2 regions of the Heyndrickxia sp. FSL W8-0496 genome follow, and region 2 is predicted to be linked to the other one. Evidence: a T-box and tRNA genes for the amino acid it is inferred to sense, from the RefSeq annotation. Region 2 holds a T-box; the other holds one or more tRNA genes.
What was found. A T-box is a leader RNA that pairs with one kind of tRNA and senses whether it is charged. The one in region 2 lies ahead of thrS (threonine--tRNA ligase), so its partner is inferred to be a tRNA-Thr.
Positions count from the first base shown of each region.

Region 1: it encodes a tRNA-Thr, which carries the amino acid that the T-box ahead of thrS (threonine--tRNA ligase) is inferred to sense. The anticodon was not compared.

Region 1 is NZ_JBBOXX010000001.1:845,457-849,867, reverse strand. Features, by position in the region: tRNA gene NST63_RS04490 (tRNA-Arg) at 110-183, opposite strand; tRNA gene NST63_RS04485 (tRNA-Asn) at 190-264, opposite strand; tRNA gene NST63_RS04480 (tRNA-Ile) at 286-359, opposite strand; tRNA gene NST63_RS04475 (tRNA-Gly) at 373-446, opposite strand; tRNA gene NST63_RS04470 (tRNA-Cys) at 458-531, opposite strand; tRNA gene NST63_RS04465 (tRNA-Gln) at 541-615, opposite strand; tRNA gene NST63_RS04460 (tRNA-His) at 633-708, opposite strand; tRNA gene NST63_RS04455 (tRNA-Phe) at 716-791, opposite strand; tRNA gene NST63_RS04450 (tRNA-Asp) at 861-937, opposite strand; tRNA gene NST63_RS04445 (tRNA-Ser) at 960-1,052, opposite strand; tRNA gene NST63_RS04440 (tRNA-Ala) at 1,058-1,130, opposite strand; tRNA gene NST63_RS04435 (tRNA-Arg) at 1,151-1,227, opposite strand; tRNA gene NST63_RS04430 (tRNA-Leu) at 1,312-1,397, opposite strand; tRNA gene NST63_RS04425 (tRNA-Gly) at 1,407-1,481, opposite strand; tRNA gene NST63_RS04420 (tRNA-Lys) at 1,522-1,594, opposite strand; tRNA gene NST63_RS04415 (tRNA-Thr) at 1,768-1,843, opposite strand; tRNA gene NST63_RS04410 (tRNA-Val) at 1,999-2,074, opposite strand; tRNA gene NST63_RS04405 (tRNA-Glu) at 2,095-2,169, opposite strand; rRNA gene rrf (5S ribosomal RNA) at 2,229-2,345, opposite strand; rRNA gene NST63_RS04395 (23S ribosomal RNA) at 2,416-4,411, opposite strand, start outside.
Region 2 is NZ_JBBOXX010000001.1:1,635,916-1,640,326, forward strand. Features, by position in the region: gene dnaI (primosomal protein DnaI) at 1-765, shown strand, start outside; gene NST63_RS08155 (putative sporulation protein YtxC) at 858-1,706, shown strand; T-box leader at 1,780-2,008, shown strand; gene thrS (threonine--tRNA ligase) at 2,186-4,111, shown strand; ribosomal protein L20 leader region at 4,329-4,411, shown strand, end outside.

The DNA of each region.
Region 1 (4,411 bases), 790 kb from region 2:
AAAGAAAAACAGTACATTAAATAACTGATTGTTTACTCATACTGAGAATAGGAATAACATATTGAAGAAAATAAAAAAAGCTCATTCTTTAAAGAATGAGCTTTCTATACGCGCCTTAGAGGATTCGAACCTCTGACCCACAGCTTAGAAGGCTGTTGCTCTATCCTGCTGAGCTAAAGGCGCATAAATTGGCTCCGCAGGTAGGATTCGAACCTACGACCGATCGGTTAACAGCCGATAGCTCTACCACTGAGCTACTGCGGAATACGTAAATATAAAAAATAGTGGGCCTAAATGGACTCGAACCATCGACCTCACGCTTATCAGGCGTGCGCTCTAACCAGCTGAGCTATAGGCCCTTTATGTATTTTTTGGAGCGGGTGATGAGAATCGAACTCACGACAACAGCTTGGAAGGCTGTAGTTTTACCACTAAACTACACCCGCATCTTTATTATTGGAGGCAGCAACCGGATTTGAACCGGTGATAAAGGTTTTGCAGACCTCTGCCTTACCACTTGGCTATGCTGCCTTAAAAAGATGGCTGGGCTAGCTGGATTCGAACCAACGAGTGACGGAGTCAAAGTCCGTTGCCTTACCACTTGGCTATAGCCCAAAAAATAGTAATTAAAATGGGGCGGATGATGGGAATCGAACCCACGAATGTCGGAACCACAATCCGATGCGTTAACCACTTCGCCACATCCGCCATAAAATGGTGGCTCGGGACGGAATCGAACCGCCGACACATGGATTTTCAGTCCATTGCTCTACCGACTGAGCTACCGAGCCATATATTATATCTTTATCTATATATTATTTTATATTCGCCATCTTTATCAACTTTTATTTTAATATAAATGGCGGTCCGGACGGGACTCGAACCCGCGACCTCCTGCGTGACAGGCAGGCATTCTAACCAACTGAACTACCGGACCATTTATTATTAATATATATTAATGGCGGAGGAAGAGGGATTCGAACCCCCGCGCGGTGTAACCCGCCTGTCGGTTTTCAAGACCGATCCCTTCAGCCAGACTTGGGTATTCCTCCGAAAGTGGAGCCTAGCGGGATCGAACCGCTGACCTCCTGCGTGCAAAGCAGGCGCTCTCCCAGCTGAGCTAAGGCCCCATATAATGTTTGGTTTTAAATGGCGCGCCCGAGAGGAGTCGAACCCCTAACCTTTTGATCCGTAGTCAAACGCTCTATCCAATTGAGCTACGGGCGCATACATTATATCGTAAGATATTTTATGGAAGGATATTTTGCTTTGCAAAAATCCTTAAATCTTTTACTTCGTAAAAATTTCTAGTGCCGAGGACCGGAATCGAACCGGTACGGTAGTCACCTACCGCAGGATTTTAAGTCCTGTGCGTCTGCCAGTTCCGCCACCCCGGCAAGGGTATTTGGAGCGGAAGACGGGATTCGAACCCGCGACCCCCACCTTGGCAAGGTGGTGTTCTACCACTGAACTACTTCCGCAAAAAGTACCTTTGTTAATTCAAAACCTTGCGAATATAAATGAGCCATGAAGGACTCGAACCTTCGACCCTCTGATTAAAAGTCAGATGCTCTACCAACTGAGCTAATGGCTCGTAATGAATATAATTAATAGTGTAAGCATGTACTTCAAATATAAATGCATCTACGACGTCCCAATCTCAGCAAGATTATTCAAGCTGTATCTCGATTGGTACGCTGATGTTACTCTTCGTAGCGTACTCGATCGTGCTCTACCAACTGAGCTAATGGCTCGTAATGACCTGAGTGGTGCCGGCCAGAGGACTTGAACCCCCAACCTACTGATTACAAGTCAGTTGCTCTACCAATTGAGCTAGGCCGGCATTTATAAATATTATCCCCTAACAGAGGTTTAGGTGCTATGGTCGTCCAGCTTTCAGTTTGCTTATTCAAGCAGCAGCTCAAGCCGTACGCTGATGTATTTCAAAGTCGTTTATTCGGTCGTGCTCTACCAATTGAGCTAGGCCGTTATTATATATGGTGGAGAATGACGGGATCGAACCGCCGACCCCCTGCTTGTAAGGCAGGTGCTCTCCCAGCTGAGCTAATCCTCCAATATGTATAATATATAAAATGGTGACCCGTACGGGATTCGAACCCGTGTTACCGCCGTGAAAGGGCGGTGTCTTAACCGCTTGACCAACGGGCCACATAGGAATATTTTGTTAATATAGTGAAGCAAAATAATAGCCCCACCTTAGGGGCGTAGCCTGGCAACGTCCTACTCTTGCAGGGGGAGAGCCCCCAACTACCATCGGCGCTAAGAAGCTTAACTTCCGTGTTCGGGATGGGAACGGGTGTGACCTTCTTGCCATAGTTACCAGACTATATTTTGTTAAGGGTTTATTCCCTCAAAACTAGATATATTAAGAAGTGTAATAACCTTAAATCAAATTAGGATAAGTCTTCGATCTATTAGTATTCGTCAGCTCCATGTGTCGCCACACTTCCACCTCGAACCTATCAACCTGATCATCTTTCAGGGATCTTATTTAGATAAACTAAGGGAAATCTCATCTTGAGGGGGGCTTCATGCTTAGATGCTTTCAGCACTTATCCCTTCCGCACATAGCTACCCAGCGATGCCTTTGGCAAGACAACTGGTACACCAGCGGTGCGTCCATCCCGGTCCTCTCGTACTAAGGACAGCTCCTCTCAAATTTCCTACGCCCACGACGGATAGGGACCGAACTGTCTCACGACGTTCTGAACCCAGCTCGCGTACCGCTTTAATGGGCGAACAGCCCAACCCTTGGGACCGACTACAGCCCCAGGATGCGATGAGCCGACATCGAGGTGCCAAACCTCCCCGTCGATGTGGACTCTTGGGGGAGATAAGCCTGTTATCCCCGGGGTAGCTTTTATCCGTTGAGCGATGGCCCTTCCATGCGGAACCACCGGATCACTAAGCCCGACTTTCGTCCCTGCTCGACTTGTAGGTCTCGCAGTCAAGCTCCCTTGTGCCTTTACACTCTGCGAATGATTTCCAACCATTCTGAGGGAACCTTTGGGCGCCTCCGTTACCTTTTAGGAGGCGACCGCCCCAGTCAAACTGCCTGCCTGACACTGTCTCCCACCCCGATTCAGGGGTGCGGGTTAGAATTTCAATACAGCCAGGGTAGTATCCCACCGATGCCTCCACCGAAGCTGGCGCTCCGGTTTCAAAGGCTCCTACCTATCCTGTACAAGCTGTACCAAAATTCAATATCAAGCTGCAGTAAAGCTCCACGGGGTCTTTCCGTCCTGTCGCGGGTAACCTGCATCTTCACAGGTACTATAATTTCACCGAGTCTCTCGTTGAGACAGTGCCCAGATCGTTGCGCCTTTCGTGCGGGTCAGAACTTACCTGACAAGGAATTTCGCTACCTTAGGACCGTTATAGTTACGGCCGCCGTTTACTGGGGCTTCAATTCAAAGCTTCGTCTTGCGACTAACCTCTCCTCTTAACCTTCCAGCACCGGGCAGGCGTCAGCCCCTATACTTCGCCTTACGGCTTCGCAGAGACCTGTGTTTTTGCTAAACAGTCGCCTGGGCCTATTCACTGCGGCTCTCTCGGGCTTGCACCCTAACAGAGCACCCCTTCTCCCGAAGTTACGGGGTCATTTTGCCGAGTTCCTTAACGAGAGTTCTCTCGCTCACCTTAGGATTCTCTCCTCGCCTACCTGTGTCGGTTTGCGGTACGGGCACCTTTCACCTCACTAGAGGATTTTCTAGGCAGTGTGGAATCAGGAACTTCGGTACTAAATTTCCCTCGCCATCACAGCTCAAGGTATCTGGTGACGGGATTTGCCTCGTCACCCCTCTAACTGCTTGGACGCACTATTCCAGCAGTGCGCTTACCCTATCCTCCTGCGTCCCCCCATCGTTCAAACGGTGAAGAGGTGGTACAGGAATATCAACCTGTTGTCCATCGCCTACGCCTTTCGGCCTCGGCTTAGGTCCCGACTAACCCTGAGCGGACGAGCCTTCCTCAGGAAACCTTAGGCATTCGGTGGAAGGGATTCTCACCCTTCTTTCGCTACTCATACCGGCATTCTCACTTCTAAGCGCTCCACCAGTCCTTACGGTCTAGCTTCGCAGCCCTTAGAACGCTCTCCTACCACGGACATCCAGCATTTTTCCGAAGGAAAAGATGCATTGGTGTCCATCCACAGCTTCGGTGATACGTTTAGCCCCGGTACATTTTCGGCGCAGAGTCACTCGACCAGTGAGCTATTACGCACTCTTTAAATGGTGGCTGCTTCTAAGCCAACATCCTGGTTGTCTAAGCAACTCCACATCCTTTTCCACTTAACGTATACTTTGGGACCTTAGCTGGTGGTCTGGGCTGTTTCCCTCTTGACTACGGATCTTATCACTCGCAGTCTGACTCCTAAGGATAAGTCATTGGC
Region 2 (4,411 bases):
TATGAGTATAAGGATCAATCAAAGGATTGTAGGGACTGTCCTAGTTTAGATTCTTGTGTAAATATGATGAAAGGTTTTGAACCAGAAATTATTTTGCGAAGAGACTCGATTGATCTCCACTATCGTCCATGTAAAAAGAAACGAATAGCTGACGAAAGAAAGAAATCAAGAGAATTAATTCAAAGCATTTATGTACCAAAGGAAATATTACAAGCTTCATTTGGTGATTTTTCATTGGAATCGGATGGACGGTTAACGGCATATGAGTATGCAGAGCGATTTGCTCGAGAATATGAACTAGGTAAAAAAATGAAGGGGCTCTATCTTTATGGGAAATTTGGTGTTGGGAAATCCTATTTATTAGGGGCTATTGCTAATCATTTAGCGGAAAATAAACAAATTTCCTCCTTGATTGTTTATGTGCCAGAGTTTTTCCGAGAGATGAAGCAATCATTAAGTGATCATTCTACAAATGAAAAACTAGAGGTTGTAAAAAAAGCCCCTCTATTAATGCTGGATGATATTGGTGCAGAAGTAATGACAAGTTGGACACGTGACGAAATATTAGGATCGATTATGCAATTTCGTATGCAAGAAAACTTACCTACCTTTTTTTCATCCAATTTTGATTATGGGGAACTACAACATCATCTTACTTATTCTCAAAGAGGAGAAGAAGAAAAAATAAAAGCTGCCCGAATCATGGAAAGAATTAAATACTTATCGATTCCAATACGTGTAGATGGACCCAATATGCGACACTAGTCTAGATACATTTAAGTAACTACTACTTCTAAATCGTCCAAGCATCCCATATATATATATCATGGATGATTCCATGTAGAGGGGGGATATGCTTGGATTTTGTTTTTAAAGAATTATCTGATGCAATTTGGCTACATGAATATTTTATCAAGAAAAATCAAACGATAACATTTTATGAAACAACTTTCCAAAATCAAAAGCAATATATTTTAACGATTGATAATCATCAGGTTCCAATACAAGAAATACAATCTGGATTTATTCAATTTATTCTAATAAAAAAACGAATGGATTGGGCTCGAGATATTCTCAAAGAGTATTTTTATTATAAAGAGGAGTCCGAACAAGATAATATTTTGGACATTGTAACGGAAATGTTTGATGGCGAACGTCCAGAACTTATGAAAATGGTTGGTGTAATGAATGATGAAGTGATGATACGAGAGGCAATTCTCTCTTTATTTGATGATCATAAATCGATTTCTTTTGACTCATTAATCAAGTTTCGCTTAAAAAAATATTTTGAACAATTGATTCAATATGTTGAAATGGCGATAGATGAATATAAAATGGAACAAGAGTATCAAGTATTTATTCAAATGTTAAGAGATTATTTGGCTAATCGTAAGGCATGTATGGACACTGTTCGTATTTATTTTGGTGAGTATGGGAAGTTTTATAGTAAAGAATATCAGGAATTATCAAAAGAGCAGATTTCAGAAATGATTGATAGAAGATTAATGACGAATCATCCGGTCTATATTGATTCTGTTACAATTGCTCCTTTACTGTCCATTGCGCCCAAAAATATATATTTATACGCTGATTCTGCAGATAATGGATTGATCCGAACCATTCAAAATATTTTTGAAGAAAGAGTTATCCTTTTAGAGAAAGAACAATTTTGGAAAGAAAAAAACATGTATCCTATTAATCACTAAAAAATTTATTGACACACCTCTTGATTTTCTCGGGTGAACCATCTATAATTACGTACATATTCAATCAAAATAGTTAAATGTATTGATGAGGACAAGAGTATTCCTTTACGGTTCCCAGAGAGGAAAGAAATGGTGAAAGCTTTCCAACACGAATTGAGTACTTACCACCTCTAAACTTCAACTGCGAACGTTTAGACTATTAGTAGTTGACGGACACATTCCGTTATAATGATCCGAAGTCATATCATCACGTTGATATGAAAACTTAGGGTGGAACCACGTGTATATAACTCGTCCCTTTCATAGGGAACGAGTTTTTTTATTTTTTGGCTCTTTAAAAAGTTTTGTAGCAAGTGAGTATAATGAATGCTATTGATTACAACTAAAAAATGTAGTAAAAACGCAAAAAGAGTCTACATAATATAATCTGCTGTAGTACCAAATAAGGTACTCACGCATTAATGAAGGAGTGGTACAGAATGTCAGAAGTGATTAAAATGACTTTTCCAGATGGTGCTGTAAAGGAATTTCCTAATGGAACAACTACTGAAGATATTGCAGCATCTATTAGTCCTGGATTAAAGAAAAAAGCAATTGCAGGGAAAGTGAATGAAAAATTAATTGATCTTCGTACACCAATTACGTTTGATGGATCTATTGAAATCGTTACACCCGACCATAAAGATGCATTAGAGGTACTACGTCATAGTACAGCTCATTTAATGGCACAAGCTGTTCGGAGAATTTTTGGAAATGTGAAATTAGGAGTAGGGCCAGTTATCGAAGGTGGATTTTATTATGATATGGACCTTGAAGTATCTATCACACCTGAGGATTTACCGAAAATAGAAAAAGAAATGAAGAAAATTATTAGCGAAAATCTTGAAATTGTACGAAAGGAAGTTTCTCGTGATGAAGCAAAAGAACTTTTTGCTGGTGATGAATATAAGCAAGAACTCATTGATGCAATTCCTGCGGATGAAAAAGTAACGATTTACGAACAAGGTGAATTCTTTGATCTATGTCGTGGAGTACATGTTCCTTCTACAGGTAAAATTAAAGAATTTAAATTATTAAGCATTGCGGGAGCATACTGGCGCGGCAATAGCGATAATAAAATGCTTCAACGTGTATATGGAACAGCCTTCTTTAAAAAAGAGGACTTAGAACAGCATTTAAAATTTCTAGAAGAAGCGAAGGAAAGAGATCATCGTAAAATCGGGAAAGAATTAAATTTATTTACAACTTCCCAAAAAGTGGGACAAGGTCTTCCAATGTGGCTACCAAAGGGAGCAACAATCCGTCGTATTGTTGAGCGTTATATTGTCGATAAGGAAGAACGTCTTGGCTATAATCATGTGTATACACCAATTATGGGTAGTGTTGACTTATATAAAACAAGTGGACACTGGGATCATTACCAAGAAGATATGTTCCCTGTAATGGAGATGGATAATGAACAATTAGTTCTTCGTCCAATGAACTGTCCGCACCATATGATGATTTATAAAAATGGCATTCATAGTTATCGAGAATTGCCAATTCGAATTGCTGAGCTAGGTACAATGCACCGTTATGAAATGTCAGGTGCACTTTCAGGATTACAACGTGTTCGCGGAATGACTTTGAATGATGCACATATATTTGTACGTCCTGACCAAATAAAAGAGGAATTCCAACGTGTAGTTGAATTAATTATTGCCGTCTACAAAGATTTTGATATCACTGACTATTCCTTCCGTTTATCCTATCGTGATCCGGAAGATAAAGAAAAGTACTTTGATGATGATGAGATGTGGAATAAAGCACAAAGCATGTTAAAAGAAGCGATGGATGGATTAGGACTTGAATACTTTGAAGCAGATGGTGAAGCAGCTTTCTATGGTCCAAAATTAGATGTTCAAGTTCGTACAGCATTAGGAAAAGACGAAACTCTTTCTACAGTTCAACTTGATTTCTTATTACCTGAACGCTTTGATTTAACATATGTAGGTGAGGATGGGAAACCGCATCGTCCAGTCGTTATCCATCGTGGAGTTGTATCAACAATGGAACGCTTTGTCGCTTATTTAATCGAAGAATACAAAGGTGCTTTCCCTACTTGGTTAGCTCCTGTACAAGCTGTAGTTATCCCAGTATCACCTGAAGTTCATATTGATTATGCGAAACAAGTCGAGGAAAAACTTCGTGCTGAAGGATTTAGGGTTGAATTAGACTCACGGGATGAAAAAATTGGTTATAAAATTCGTGAGCATCAAATGCAAAAAATTCCATACATGCTTGTCGTTGGAGATAATGAGGTAAGCGACAATGCCGTTAATGTACGTAAGTATGGCGAACAAAAATCTGAAACAGTATCTTTTGAACAATTTGTCGCAGATTTAAAAAAAGAAGTTGTAAAATAAAAAAAGTCTAGTGTTAGTTATGCACTGGAGCTCGTCAAAGCTGGACTGACTTTGGTAGTACATGCTATATTTTCTTATCTTAAAAAAACTATTGCAGATTAGTTAGGATTTTGCTAATATAGATGATGTTGCAAAAAGAAATTCTAATGATTAAAAGCCATTTGACATCAAATTATGATGTATGATATATTATCTAAGGTAAATTGAATATTTATTTGAGGAAAAGAAGAAGCACCCGCTTCTCGCCTGATTGACGCAAGTTTGCAGTTGGCAGGTTTCGAAATTCATCACATTCTAACT